DNA from 2 places in the Paraburkholderia sp. SIMBA_030 genome. Region 2 is predicted to be linked to the other one. Evidence: predicted binding sites of a transcription regulator. Region 2 holds the regulator's gene; the other holds the start of a gene.

Region 1 (7,609 bases), on a different contig from region 2:
CTGTTGCGCCAAGGGACGAAATATTCTTCGCCCGCGTCGCTCACGCGCCGCCATTCGTAATCCTGGGTGGTAAACGCCGTGGACCTGGCTTACGCCTTGCCCGAAGCGGCCGCGACGACCTTCTGAGCAGCTTCTTCCATGCTGTCCGCCGAGATGATCGGCAGGCCGGATTCAGCGAGCATCTTCTTGCCGAGGTCTTCATTCGTGCCCTTCATGCGCACGACGAGCGGCACCTGCAGATGAACCGCCTTCGACGCGGCGATCACGCCTTCCGCGATCACGTCGCAGCGCATGATGCCGCCGAAGATGTTGACCAGGATCGCCGTCAGGTTCGGGTTCTTCAGCATCAGCTTGAACGCTTCGGTGACCTTCTCGGTCGTCGCGCCACCGCCCACGTCCAGGAAGTTCGCCGGTTCGCCGCCGAAGAGCTTGATGGTGTCCATCGTCGCCATTGCGAGGCCAGCGCCGTTCACGAGGCAGCCGATATTACCGTCGAGCGAGATGTACGCGAGATCGAACTTCGACGCTTCGACTTCAGCCGGATCTTCTTCGTCCAGATCGCGATACGCGACGATTTCCGGGTGACGGAACAGTGCGTTCGAATCGAAGTTGAACTTGGCGTCCAACGCGATGACCTTGCCGTCGCCGGTCAGGATCAGCGGGTTGATTTCGGCCAGCGATGCGTCGGTTTCCCAGAATGCCTTGTACAGACCTTGCAGGATCGCGCGCGCTTGCGGGATCGACGCGTCGGGCACGCCGATTTTCTTCGCGAGGTCGTCAGCTTCGGCGTCCTTCAGACCGGTCGACGGGTCGACAGCAACCTTGTGGATCAGCTCAGGCGTCTTTTCCGCGACTTCTTCGACGTCCATGCCGCCTTCGCTCGATGCCATCACGACGATCTTCTGCGAAACGCGATCGATCACCAGGCCGACATACAGTTCCTTCTTGATGTCAGCGCCTTCTTCGATCAGCAGACGATTCACCTTCTGGCCTTCCGGACCGGTCTGGTGCGTGACGAGCTGCATGCCGAGGATCTGGTTCGAGTATTCACGAACCTGCTCCAGCGACTTGGCGACCTTCACGCCGCCGCCCTTGCCACGGCCACCCGCGTGGATCTGAGCCTTCACGACCCATACCGGACCGCCGAGCTCTTCCGCGGCCTTGACCGCATCATCCACCGAGAAGACCGGCTTGCCGCGCGGTACCGCGACGCCGAATTTCCGCAGGATTTCCTTACCCTGGTACTCGTGAATCTTCATGCGTGATTCCCTTCAGTCTGAGAGTTGGATTGAACTTCGTTTGCGCTGCCGTCGTTCATGCCGGACGCGCCGCCGTTGCCTGCCTGGCGAGCCGCTCCGTCGCTTGACCCGGCCGCGCGATCCGCTGAACGCGGTGCGTGGCCATACCAGCGCGGATAAAACTGTTGCACCGCCTCGCCGTCGAAACGCAGCGCGTGGCAGCGTCCCAGTTGGAATGGCGGTTTGTCGTTGGAATGCTCGTCAGCGCTGTCTGCGCTTTTGGCCTGCCCGGTCCCTGAACTCGCTGTGCCACCCGGCGTGCCTTCATTGACGTTCCACACGTCGCCGGCGAAAGCCTGGATCGCGGCGGTCGGCAGGAGCGCGCACAACTCGGTGAGATGCGCGCAGCCAACCGTGCCGGCCAGCAAACGGGCAGCATCGCGACGGAAATTGTGGAACAGATTGAGCCCGATGAGGGCACGGTAGGCGGGATTGCTGGCCTGGCACAAACCCGGATAGGGCACCCAGTCGGACGACGCTTGCGCGTCGACGACATTGAGCTTGCGATCGATGGTGATGCGAAGCCAGAGTTCATGGATCGGCTGACCCTTGGGCCGGACGCCCGACGCTAGCACCACATCGCGCGGCTTTTCGTCGGTCAAGCACGCTTCCACATCCCACAGGCCATCGGCTCGCTCGTAAGCTTCCGCTCTGATTGCGCGACGGTGGCGCAACTGACGGGACACTGGCGGGGAGAGCGGCATGCGGAAAGGAAAGGCCGGATTGGAAAACCCACGAATTTTAGCATACTGGGTATTTGAGACAGGGCGGAATGCGCGAGGCCGCCCGGCGGGACGAGGCAGCTAGTCGCCGCTCCATTCCTCGTCGATACCTTTAAGAATTTTGCCGATCGTCGCGCCGGAGAAACCACGTGACGCCAGAAAACGCGTCTGTTTAGCCCGGTCGGCGGCCGTTTCGGGAAGCTGACCGAATTTCTTTCGCCAAACGGCTTGAGCACGAGCCAGCTCGGTTTCGCGCAATTGCGCGCTGGCTTCTTCGACCAGAGTCTGATCGACTGCGTGCTGCTTCAACTCGCCAACGATCCGGCTCGCGCCCAACCGCGACGAGCGCCGATGAATCAGGCTTTCCGCAAAACGCGAATCGGACAGCCAGTTTTCGGCTTCAAGCGCGTCGAGCAGGGTTTCGAGCGAATCGGTTTCTTCGACAAACGGCTTGAGCTTGCGCGCAAGTTCGACGCGGCTGTATTCACGCCGGGACAAGTAGCCGAGCGCGCGGCCTTTTAGAGAACGGGCGGGACGCTGGGACTTTTTGGAATCGCCCCGATCCGATTTCGCTTCGCCTGGTGCGCGGCGCGAACGGGTGTAGGTAGTTTCGGACGGGTCCGCCGCGGACTGCGCGGAAGAATCGGACTGCAAGCTCCCGCCTGCCGCCCGATCATGTGCGTCAAACGACTCGAACGGATCGAACGGATCGACGTCACGCGGGCCGCCCGCGTGACGTCCAGCATTGGACAACGGCCGGCCCTTGCGTATCACGCGACGGTTACTCTTCTTCGTCCGCGACTTCGACGCCTGCGCCGGTCACCGCTTCGGCCATCGCATTCACGCCCAGCGATTCACGGATACGGTTTTCGATTTCACGGGCGATGTCCGGATTTTCGCGCAGGAATTCGCGCGCGTTGTCCTTACCCTGACCGATCCGTTCACCGCTGTAGCTGTACCAGGCGCCGGCCTTGTCGACGATCTTCGCTTGCACGCCGAGGTCGATGATTTCGCCCTGACGCGAAATACCTTCGCCATACAGAATGTCGAAAATCGCTTCGCGGAACGGTGGCGACACCTTGTTCTTGACGACCTTCACGCGCGTTTCGTTGCCGATCACTTCGTCGTTCTTCTTGATCGAACCGATCCGGCGAATGTCCAGACGCACCGATGCGTAGAACTTCAGCGCGTTACCGCCCGTGGTGGTTTCCGGGTTGCCGAACATCACGCCGATCTTCATGCGAATCTGGTTGATGAAGATCACGAGGCAGTTCGTGCGCTTGATCGTGCCGGTAAGCTTGCGTAGCGCTTGCGACATCAGACGCGCTTGCAGACCCGGCAGCGAGTCGCCCATTTCGCCTTCGATTTCAGCCTTCGGCACGAGTGCCGCGACCGAGTCGATCACGATCATGTCGATCGAGCCCGAGCGCACCAGTGCGTCGGCGATTTCGAGCGCCTGTTCGCCGGTGTCCGGCTGCGAAACCAACAGGTCGTTCACGTTCACGCCGAGCTTGCGCGCGTACTGGATGTCCAGCGCGTGTTCCGCGTCGATAAACGCTGCCGTGCCGCCAAGCTTCTGCATTTCGGCGATGACTTGCAGCGTCAGCGTGGTTTTACCGGACGATTCCGGGCCATAGATTTCGACCACACGGCCACGCGGCAAACCGCCGACGCCCAAGGCGATGTCGAGGCCGAGCGATCCGGTTGAAACCACCTGGATGTCTTCGACTACCTCACCTGCGCCGAGCCGCATGACCGACCCTTTGCCGAACTGCTTTTCGATCTGCGCGAGTGCGGCAGCAAGTGCCTTGCTCTTTTCAGCAGTCAGTCCAGCCGAGCCTTTCTTGCTTTCTTCCATGAATCGTCCTTTGCTATGATGAACGGCGTCTGAGGCAGATGTGCAGCCCATGTTTGAAGGACAGCACACGAAACCCAGACACTGTATAAAAAAACAGTAGTTTTGGCAAGCACGATTCTCATGCGAACGCGCATTTTTACCGTCGCGCCGCCCAAACTACCCACAATAATTTTCGGAGACCGCCGCGCGCCCGGGGGACACCCCACGGTGCCGGCAATGCCCAGGCTGGCGCATCATGCGAATTCTGATTGCCGAAGACGACAGCATACTCGCGGACGGTCTGATTCGATCACTCCGCCAATCGGCCTATGCCGTCGATCACGTCAAGAGCGGCGTCGAGGCGGATACTGCCCTGTCGATGCAAACGTTCGACCTGCTGATTCTCGATCTCGGCCTGCCGCGCATGTCCGGGCTCGAGGTGCTGCGCCGCCTGCGCGCGCGCAATTCGACCGTGCCGGTACTGATCCTCACGGCCGCCGACAGCGTCGACGAACGCGTCAAAGGACTCGACCTCGGCGCCGACGATTACATGGCCAAACCCTTCGCGCTGAACGAACTCGAAGCGCGCGTGCGCGCGTTGACGCGGCGCGGCGCCGGCGGTGGCCCGACGGTGGTGCGGCATGGTTCGCTGTCGTTCGATCAGGTCGGCCGGATTGCCCATGTCAACGAGCAGGTGATCGACCTGTCGGCGCGCGAACTGGGGTTGCTCGAAGTGCTGCTGCAGCGGATCGGCAGGCTGGTGTCGAAGGAACAGCTCGTCGACCATCTGTGCGAATGGGGCGAAGAAGTCAGCAATAACGCGATCGAGGTCTACGTACACAGGCTGCGCAAGAAAATCGAGCCGAGCGGCGTACGCATCATCACCGTGCGCGGGCTGGGATATTGTCTTGAGAAAACCACGCTGCCGGCCAATGCAAACACGATTGCAACGCCTGCGGCCGACCCCGAGCCGCCCTCCTCGCCCCCGTCCGGCGCGATGCCGGCGAGCCACCACTACAAATAGAAGGCGCCCATGTCCGCACGCGCAGATCGCGCCACGGCGCACGCGGCGGACCTCGACGAGGCGCGCGACGAGCGCTACGCCAACCCGTTCGCCCCGCCCGACGAGACCGAAGCCGCCGCCCAGGCACGCCCGCGCTCGCTGTTCGGCGAGATTCTCGACTGGATGCTGGCGCCGCTGCTGTTGCTATGGCCGATGAGCCTCGCGGTCACCTATCTGGTCGCCAAGTCGATCGCCAATGGGCCGTTCGACCGCGCGCTCGAAACCGACGCCTACGTGCTCGCCCGCCAGATTCATCCGGTCAACGGCGTGGCTGAGCTGTCGCTGCCCGACTCCACCCGCGATTTTCTGCGCACCGACAACGTCGACAGCGTGTTCTATCAGGTGCTCGGCACGCGCGGCGAACTGGTGGGCGGCGAGCGCGACATGCCGCTGCCGCGCGAGGAAGACCGGCCGCAGCCCGGCCTCGTCGAATTTCGCGACGACGTGCTGCGCGGCAACGATATTCGCGTCGCCTACACGACCGTCGAGTTTCCGCAGACGCCCGGCGCGCAGCCGGTGCTGGTGCAAGTCGCCGAGACGCTCGACAAACGCAGCCAGCTGGCCAACGACATCATCAAAGGCGTGATCCTGCCGCAGTTCGTGATCTTGCCGCTGGCGATCCTGCTGGTGTGGTTCGGCCTGTCGCGCGGCCTCGCGCCGCTGCACGCGCTGCAGGCGCATATCCGCGCGCGCCGTCCTGACGACCTGTCGCCGCTCGAAGCACGCCGCGCGCCGCCGGAAATCGAGCCGCTGGTCACGTCGTTCAACGATCTGCTAACGCGCCTCGAACAGAATATGGAGCTGCAAAAGCGCTTCATCGCCGACGCCGCGCATCAGATGAAAACGCCGCTTGCCGGCCTGCGCACGCAGGCCGAGCTGGCACTGCGCCAGGACGCCTCCGAGGAAGTCCACCGTTCGCTCGAACAGATCGCCACCAGCTCCGAACACGCGGCGCGCCTTGTCACGCAGCTGCTTGCGTTGGCGCGCGCGGAGAACCGCATGTCGGGGCTGGTTTTCGCGCCGGTCGAGCTGACCGAGGTGGCGCGCAACGCCGTGCGCGACTGGGTTCAAGCCGCGCTCGCCAAGCAGATGGACCTCGGCTACGAAGCGCCCGACGAGCCGGTCGAAGTAGACGGCAATCCGGTCATGCTGCGCGAGATGCTGTCGAACCTGATCGACAACGCGATCCGCTACACGCCGGCTGGCGGGCGGATCACGGTGCGGGTACGTCGTGACGTACCGGCGCGGCTCGTGCATCTGGAAGTCGAAGACACCGGAATCGGCATTCCGGCGGCCGAGCGCGAGCGGGTCATCGAGCGCTTTTACCGGATTCTCGGCCGCGAAGGCGACGGTAGCGGCCTGGGGCTTGCGATCGTCCGCGAGATTGCGACGATGCACGGCGGCGAATTGACCATCGACGACAACGTCTACCAAACCTCGCCGCGGCTCGCCGGAACGCTTGTGCGCGTCAGCTTACGCGTGCTCGAACGAGTACGGGACTTACCCTAACACGCGAACGCCGAAAAAACCGGAAATCGCGCGAATACGGAAATTTAGACGAACGTTGTAGATATTTAGCCTCGCATTGACAGACGTTACGCGAACCCACCCACCTCATCCCGCCCCCTCATTTCACCCCGCCACGTCAGTACGCCGTAAGTTTCCACTCCAATAATCGGTTCCACGGGAACGCCTTTGCCGGCGAACCGTGTGTACGCGTGTACATATCAATATTGGAGACGACATATGGCTACCGTTGGCGGGCAACTCTCGCACGAGCCCATGACGCGAGAAGAGAAGCGGGTGATCTTCGCATCGTCGCTGGGTACGGTTTTCGAGTGGTATGACTTCTATCTGGCCGGTTCGCTCGCGGCCTTTATCAGCAAGAGCTTCTTCTCCGGCGTCAACCCAACCGCAGGCTTCATCTTCACGCTGCTCAGCTTCGCTGCGGGCTTCGCGGTGCGCCCGTTCGGCGCGATCGTGTTCGGGCGCCTCGGCGACATGGTCGGCCGCAAGTACACGTTCCTCATCACGATCGTGATCATGGGTCTGTCGACGTTCCTGGTCGGCTTCCTGCCGGGCTACGCGGCAATCGGCATCGCATCGCCGGTGATCTTCATCGCGATGCGGATGCTGCAAGGCCTTGCGCTCGGCGGCGAATACGGCGGCGCCGCCACGTACGTGGCCGAACATGCGCCCGCGGGACGCCGCGGCTTCTACACCGCATGGATCCAGACGACCGCGACGCTCGGCCTGTTCCTGTCGCTGCTGGTGATTCTCGGCGTGCGCACGACAATGGGCGAAGACGCGTTCGGGGCTTGGGGCTGGCGCATTCCGTTCGTCGCGTCGATCGCCCTGCTCGCCGTGTCTGTGTGGATCCGGCTGCAACTGCATGAATCGCCGGTGTTCGAGCGCATCAAGGCTGAAGGCAAGACCTCGAAGGCGCCGCTGTCCGAAGCATTCGGTCAGTGGAAGAACCTGAAGGTCGTGATTCTCGCGCTGATCGGCCTGACCGCCGGCCAGGCCGTGGTCTGGTACACGGGTCAGTTCTACACGCTGTTCTTCCTGACGCAGACGCTGAAGGTCGACGGCGCCACCGCCAACATCCTGATCGCCATCGCCCTGTTGATCGGCACACCGTTCTTCGTGTTCTTCGGTTCGCTGTCGGACCGGATCGGCCGCAAGCCGA
Region 2 (7,609 bases):
CTGGCTCACCGAGCGCGGCGTCAACGCGCAAGGACATTTTGCGTTCGGTCATCCCATCGACGAGATTGCCAATCTCGCCAACGAACTGCATGTGGACCTGGTGGTGGTCGGCCACCGTTGCCGCACTGGCCTGTCGCGCTGGTGGATGGGCGCGGGGAATACGCCGCTGCTCGACCGGGTCTCCTGCAGCATTCTGGTGGCGTGTTCGTCCGCGCAGGAACAGCAGCAGGCGGCGGCTTGACGCCAGCAACATGAGCCGCGTCGACCGAACGATCAGTCGTTCAGGTCGACCGCGGCCAGCTTCCATGTGAACCAACCTTCGCGCCGCAAAATCGCGGCGTAGCGCGCGTCGCCCGCGCCGTGCTGATACCTGACGACGAATTCGTTGACACCGCGATAGCCGGCCGTGGTTTGCGGCGGTTGCGGCGGCGTGGCGCTGCTGGTTGCATTGCTAGTCGTGCTATTGGCGGTATGGCTTCCGGCAGAGGGCGCAGACGCAGCTGCGCCAGGGGCGTTTTGCGCGGCAGGCGGTGCAGGCGGCCGTTCGCCCGGTTCGCCACGCGGCGGCATGCCGTTCAGCAATGCAGCAACGCCGTCCGGTGTCGCATACGCGTCCACCAGCGGACCGATCAGCGCAACGCCGATCATCGCGCCGATCGCGGCGAATGGGTTGCCGTTGCCATGTGCGTTGAGCCGGCGTGTCAGCAAGCCGGTGACCTGCTGCTTCAGGCTCTCGCGCAACGCTGGAAAGTCGACATACTGATTGACGGTCTCCGCATCGCGCGCGTCCGCCGCGCGTTTCAGATTGTTCAGCGCAATATACGGCGATGCATAGCCGTATCCCAGCGCGGCCATCACCACAATCACAATCAGAACAACGATCAGCGGCCGTGTGGCGCCGCGTTTGGTGCGTGTAGAAACTGCCATCGAGTGGAGCTCTCTATCAAGGGTGGTCTAGCGTGGACCACGGCCACACGAAAACGATCCCACGCGATGCAATATCTGACGAGGCGCGAGCGGGGCAACTGAACAGCAACAGTGGGCCAACCGCAGGGCAACAACGCATCGCGCCCTACACCTCATGACTCGAACACCGCGCCGTGCACATTGGCTTCTTCAGCGATGCAGCGATCGATCATCCGGCACACGGCGTCTACCGTGCCGACCATGATCAGCCGCGATGGCCCGTGATAGACGCGCACCGGCGCGCGTCGCGCCGGCTCGGCCGTATTCAGCCCCGAATTCAACGACACGCGAGCGAAAGCCGGCAACGACGACGGCAAGCTCGACGCGCGCGATGCCGGTTCGTCGAATAGCGACGGAGAGTTGGCCGTGGACGCCTCGTTCAGCGAACAGGGCACCAGCTTGCGCAGATGGCGCAAACGGCCGAACTGGCGAAAAGGCAGCAGGCGGGCAAAGCGTTCCATGAGTCTCTCCAGGCGATTCAACGTAGGGGCAGCGACGCGTTGGCGTCGGGCAAGCGTTGGTAGAAGCGGGCGCTCAGAACTCGCCGGGGCGGATCAGCCCGACAGCGATGCCTTCCAGCGCGAAATCCGCACTGCCGGTCTGAACGAAGATGTTTTCGTAGTCGGGGTTCTCGGCGATCAGCTCGATGCCGTTCGGCCGGCGCTTCAAGCGCTTGACCGTCACGTCGTCGCCCAGGCGCGCGATGATGATCTGGCCGTCTTTCGCTTCGCTTTTCTTTTGCACCGCGAGCAGGTCGCCGTCGAAGATGCCGGCGTCGCGCATCGACAGCCCGCGAACTTTCAGCAGGTAGTCCGGCTTACTCGAGAACAGCGCCGGGTCGCACGCATAGTGCTGCGAGATATGTTCCTGCGCGAGGATCGGGCTACCGGCAGCGACGCGGCCAATCAGCGGCAGCGACAGTTGCATGATGCTGGCGTGTGGCAGCGTGAACTGATGCGGCGAATCTTCGGGGCCTGCCAGCAGACGAATGCCGCGCGACGCACCCGCCGCGAGTTCGATCACACCCTTGCGGGCGAGAGCCCGCAGATGTTCTTCGGCCGAGTTGGCCGAACTGAAACCCAGCTCGGCGGCGATTTCCGCGCGGGTGGGAGGGAAGCCGGTGCGTTCGATAGCCCGGCGAATCAGATCGAAAACCTGCTGCTGTCGTGCGGTGAGTTTGGTCATGGCGCCACTGTATGTATGAACAGGTGACTGTATTTTTATACAGTATTCACCGCAATTCAAGCTTTACTTTAAGTTCGTCGGTTGGGGTGGCGTTCCGGCGTCTCAAAAGGACGTTCCAACATCCGTTTTGGTGCCGCAACGCCTTATCCAGCTGCCATTACCACTTTTGCGTATTAAAGAATGAGGAAACATTATTTTTAATGATGAAAGCCCTTCGATAGACTGGCCTCCGAGTTGGCGCTCATGTGCACGTGACCGCGACGCAAAACAACACCACACGCTGTTTCAGCGGACTACAACGCGGAGAAAGTTGGCATGAACCATCAGGGCACGGGGCTGGCAGGCGAGACCAGAAAACTTATCGCGGCGCTCGCGTTCGGCGCGGCAACCGCAGTCGGCGTGATGGCGCAAGCGCACGCCGCCGATACGACGCTGCTGAACGTGTCGTACGACCCGACGCGCGAACTGTACCAGGACGTCAACCAGGCATTCGGCAAGGAGTGGAAAGCGAAGACGGGCGAGTCGGTCACCTTCAAGCAGTCGCATGGCGGCTCGGGCGCTCAGGCGCGTTCGGTGCTCGACGGTCTGCAAGCGGACGTCGTGACGCTGGCGCTGGCCTACGACATCGACGCGCTGGCCAACAAAGGTTTGCTGGACAAGGGTTGGCAAAAGCGTTTGCCGGACAACGCGTCGCCGTACACGTCGACGATCGTGTTCCTCGTGCGCAAAGGCAACCCGAAGCACATCAAGGACTGGGACGATCTGGCCAGGCCGGGTGTGTCGATCGTCACGCCGAATCCGAAGACGTCGGGCGGCGCGCGCTGGAACTATCTGGCTGCATGGGCATACGCCGAACATCAGCCGGGCGGCAACGATCAGAAGGCCAGGGAGTTCGTCGGCAAGCTCTATAAGAATGCCGGCGTGCTGGATTCGGGCGCGCGCGGCGCGACCACCAGCTTCGTGCAACGCGGCATCGGCGACGTGCTGATCGCGTGGGAAAACGAAGCGTTCCTGTCGCTGAAGGAATTCGGTCCGGACAAGTTCGAGATCGTCGTGCCGTCGGTGAGCATTCTGGCCGAGCCGCCGGTCGCGGTGGTGGACAAGGTGGTCGACAGGCACGGCACGCGCAAGCTGGCCGAAGCGTATCTGAACTTCCTGTATAGCGAGCAGGGCCAGGAAATCGCCGCGAAGAACTTCTACCGTCCACGTTCGAACAAGGTGCCGGCCGAGCTGACCGCAAAGTTTCCGAAGCTGAAGCTGTACACGGTGGACGACTCGTTCGGCGGCTGGGCGAATGCGCAGAAGACGCATTTTGCGGACGGTGGCGTGTTCGATTCGATTTACCAGCCGCAGTAAGACTGTCGATGCCTGAACCGGCATAGGTGGACAGATGCGGTAACCACTCGCCAGAAAGCGCGCTTGTCCAGCGCGCTTTCTGGCCAGCCGGAAGACAAAAAAAGCCGCAAGCATCAACCCTGAAAGAGTATCCAGCATGACGACGTTGACCTTCCGAAAACCGAGCGCGTTGCCCGGTTTTGGCCTGACGCTCGGCATCACGGTGGCTTATTTGAGCCTCGTGGTGCTGATTCCGCTCGCAGCCACTTTTCTCAAGACGGCGACGCTCGACTGGAGTCAGTTCGTGCGCGCGGTGAGTTCGCCGCGCGTGCTCGCGTCGTATCGGCTGACGTTTTTCTCGGCGCTCGGCGGCGCATTGATCAACGCGGTGTTCGGCTTCCTGGTAGCGTGGGTGCTGGTGCGCTACACGTTCCCGTTCAAACGGCTTGTCGACGCGGTGGTCGATCTGCCGTTTGCGCTGCCGACATCCGTCGCCGGTATTTCGCTTGCGGCGGTGTACGCCGGAAACGGCTGGATCGGGCAGTTTCTTGAACCGCTCGGCATCAAGGTCGCTTTTACGCCGGCCGGCGTGCTGATCGCGTTGACCTTCATCGGTTTGCCGTTCGTTGTGCGGACCGTGCAGCCGGTGCTCGAAGAGTTCGAGCGCGAGCAGGAAGAAGCCGCCGCGTGCCTCGGCGCATCGCGTTGGCTGACGTTCCGGCGCGTGGTGCTGCCGGCGGTGTTTCCGGCATTGCTGACCGGCTTCGCATTGGCGTTCGCACGGGCGCTCGGCGAATACGGTTCGGTGATCTTTATCGCCGGTAACGTGCCGATGAAGTCGGAAATCACGTCGCTGCTGATCATCACCAAGCTCGAACAATACGATTACGCCGGCGCCACTGCATTGGCGGTCGTGATGCTGGTCGTGTCGTTCCTGATGCTGTTATTGATCAATACATTGCAGTGGTATTTGCAGCGGCGCACGGGCCGCGGCGGGGCGGGCCCGGCGCCTGCCGCCGCGAGCGTCGCGGTGAGCGTTCCAGTGAGCGGCGGAGGTGTGCAATGAGCCGTGATACTGTCGATGCCGCAGCGATCGCCGCTGCGCGCGCGCCGCTCGACGTGGTTCGCCGTCCCGATCCGGTGACCGAGCCGCCGGTCGTGCGCTGGATTCTGACCGGCATCGCATTGCTGTTTCTCGCGCTGTTTCTGGTGGTGCCGCTGGTCGCGGTGTTCTATCAGGCGTTGAGCAAGGGGCTCGGCTTCTATCTGGAATCGCTCGCCGATCCGGATGCGCTTTCGGCGATCAAGCTCACCGTGATAACCGCCGCGATCGCCGTGCCGCTGAATCTGGTGTTCGGCCTGGCCGCGTCATGGTGTATCGCCAAATTCGAATTCCGTGGCAAGGCGCTCCTGACCACGCTGATCGATCTGCCGTTCTCGGTCTCGCCGGTGATTTCCGGTTTGATCTACGTGCTGATGTTCGGCGCGCAAGGCTGGTTCGGGCCATGGCTGCAAGCGCACAACGTTCAGATCATCTTCGCCGTGCCGGGCATCGTGCTGGCGACGATCTTCGTCACGTTCCCGTTCGTCGCGCGCGAACTGATTCCGTTGATGCAGGCGCAAGGCAACGACGAAGAAGAGGCCGCGCACGTGCTCGGCGCGTCGGGCTGGCAGATATTTCGCCGCGTCACGCTGCCGAACGTCAAATGGGGCCTGCTGTACGGCGTGATTCTGTGCAATGCGCGGGCGATGGGCGAGTTCGGCGCGGTCTCGGTGGTATCCGGCCACATTCGCGGACAAACCGACACGATGCCGCTGCACGTCGAAATTCTCTACAACGAATACAACTTCGCGGCGGCGTTCGCCGTGGCGTCGGTGCTGGCCTTGCTCGCACTCGTGACGCTCGGTCTGAAGCTGCTCGCCGAACGCCATATGTCGGCGGAACTGTCGGGCGCGCGCAATGTGCCCGCGTACGCGGGTCCCGTCATACCGCCGTCGTCGGCATCGTCCGCGAATACGGCGAAGGCGTTGCATCAGCACCCGGTCAAGCAAGGAGAGCTGTAATGGGTATCACCGTTCGTCACCTGCAAAAGCGCTTTGGCGATTTCGTCGCGCTCGATAACGTTTCGCTCGATTTCCCGCCGGGCGAACTGGTTGCGCTGCTCGGGCCGTCGGGCTGTGGCAAGACGACCTTGCTGCGTGTGATCGCCGGACTCGAATACGCGGACGGCGGCCAGGTCGTGCTGCAAGGCCAGGACGTCGCGACGGTCGGTGCGCGCGAGCGCGAAGTGGGTTTCGTGTTCCAGCATTACGCGCTGTTCCGTCATATGACGGTGTTCGAGAACGTCGCGTTCGGCCTGCGCGTGAAGCCGCGCAAGGAACGGCCGTCGGAAGCGGTGATTCGCCAGAAGGTGCATGAGCTGCTGAAGCTCGTGCAACTCGATTGGCTCGCGCAACGCTATCCGTCGGAACTGTCGGGCGGTCAGCGGCAGCGGATTGCCCTGGCGCGCGCGTTGGCCGTCGAACCGAAGGTGCTGCTGCTCGACGAACCGTTCGGCGCACTGGATGCGAAGGTCCGCAAGGAACTGCGCAGCTGGCTGCGGCGTCTGCATGACGATCTGCATATCTCGACGATCTTCGTCACGCACGATCAGGAAGAAGCGCTCGAAGTGGCTGATCGGATCGTCGTGCTCAATCGCGGACACGTGGAGCAGGTCGGTAGTCCGCAAGACGTGTACGACCATCCGCAGACCTCGTTCGTCTACGAGTTTCTCGGCGCGGCGAACCGGCTGCATGGCAAGGTCGATTCGAGCGGCTTCGTGGTGGACGGCGCGGCGCTGCCGGTTGCGATCAAGGCTGATTTCAGCGGCCCGGCGTTCGCCTATGTGCGTCCGCACGATCTGCAGTTGTATCCGCAGGCAGCGGGCCATCGCGAAGGCATCGTCGTCGATGTGCGGCGCGTGGTGACGCTCGGCGGCTCGGTGCGCGTCGAACTCGCGGGCCGCGAGGGCAACGTGCTCGAAGCGGAACTCGATCGCGAAGCGTGGCGCGATCTGCAACTGGCGATCGGCGACGGCGTCACCGCGGTGCCGCGTGCGTTGCGCGTTTTTCCTGCGCAATGAGCCCAATGCGTCGGATCGTCTTAAGAAAACCCATTCAAATAACCTGACTCCGGCTGAACCGGAGACATACAAATGAACTTCCAGCAATTGCGCTTCGTGCGCGAGGCCGTGCGTCAGAACATGAATCTGACTGAAGTGGCGAACGTGTTGTACACGTCGCAGTCGGGCGTATCGAAACAGATCAAGGATCTCGAAGACGAACTCGGCGTCGATATTTTCATCCGGCGCGGCAAGCGTCTGACGGGTCTCACCGAGCCGGGCAAGGCGGTGCATCAGTTGATCGAGCGGATGCTGCTCGACGCGGAGAATCTGCGTCGCGTGGCACGCCAGTACGCCGATCAGGATAGCGGCCACCTGGTCGTGGCGACGACTCACACGCAGGCGCGTTACGCGCTGCCGAAGGTGATCCGCCAGTTCACCGAGGTGTTTCCGAAAGTGCATCTGGCGCTGCGCCAGGGCAGCCCGCAGCAGATCGCGCAGATGATCATCAACGGCGAAGCGGACATCGGCATTTCGACCGAAGCGCTCGACCGTTTCCCGGATATCGTCACCTTCCCGTGCTATTCATGGCATCACATCGTGGTCGTGCCCAAGGGCCATCCGCTGGTAGGGCGGCCGAACCTGACGCTCGACGAGATCGCCGAATTCCCGATCGTCACGTACGACCAGGACTTCACGGGCCGCTCGCACATCGACCAGGCATTCGCGAAAGCGGGCGCATTGCCGGACGTGGTGCTGACCGCCATCGACGCTGACGTGATCAAGACCTACGTCGAACTCGGCATGGGGATCGGCGTGGTCGCGGCGATGGCCTACGATCCGAAACGCGACACGGAACTGGTCGCGCTGGATACGCAGCATCTGTTCGAAGCGAGCACGACACGGGTTGGGTTACGCAAGGGCGCGTTCCTGCGCGCGTATGCTTATCGGCTGATCGAGATGTTCGCGCCGCAGTTGAACGAAGCGGAAATCGCCGCGCAACTGCGCGAAGCGGCTTAATC

Evidence for each region. Region 2 encodes LexA, which represses DNA repair genes until DNA is damaged. Its sites were predicted from a motif close to ACTGTATNNNNATACAGT; they were not measured.
Region 1: the regulator LexA is predicted to act here: its motif matches at 3,959-3,976, upstream of recA (recombinase RecA).

What each region holds. Positions count from the first base shown of each region.
Region 1 covers NZ_JAWRXB010000008.1:121,166-128,774, forward strand. Annotated here, with positions in the region: gene sucC (ADP-forming succinate--CoA ligase subunit beta) at 90-1,259, opposite strand; gene SB772_RS15465 (DUF2889 domain-containing protein) at 1,256-2,002, opposite strand; gene recX (recombination regulator RecX) at 2,102-2,794, opposite strand; gene recA (recombinase RecA) at 2,802-3,878, opposite strand; gene SB772_RS15480 (response regulator) at 4,114-4,881, shown strand; gene SB772_RS15485 (sensor histidine kinase N-terminal domain-containing protein) at 4,891-6,429, shown strand; gene SB772_RS15490 (MFS transporter) at 6,667-7,609, shown strand, end outside.
Region 2 covers NZ_JAWRXB010000004.1:247,632-255,240, reverse strand. Annotated here, with positions in the region: gene SB772_RS08650 (universal stress protein) at 1-241, shown strand, start outside; gene SB772_RS08645 (DUF2939 domain-containing protein) at 274-927, opposite strand; gene SB772_RS08640 (hypothetical protein) at 1,080-1,427, opposite strand; gene lexA (transcriptional repressor LexA) at 1,501-2,151, opposite strand; gene SB772_RS08630 (sulfate ABC transporter substrate-binding protein) at 2,467-3,507, shown strand; gene cysT (sulfate ABC transporter permease subunit CysT) at 3,644-4,552, shown strand; gene cysW (sulfate ABC transporter permease subunit CysW) at 4,549-5,550, shown strand; gene SB772_RS08615 (sulfate/molybdate ABC transporter ATP-binding protein) at 5,550-6,608, shown strand; gene SB772_RS08610 (CysB family HTH-type transcriptional regulator) at 6,681-7,607, shown strand.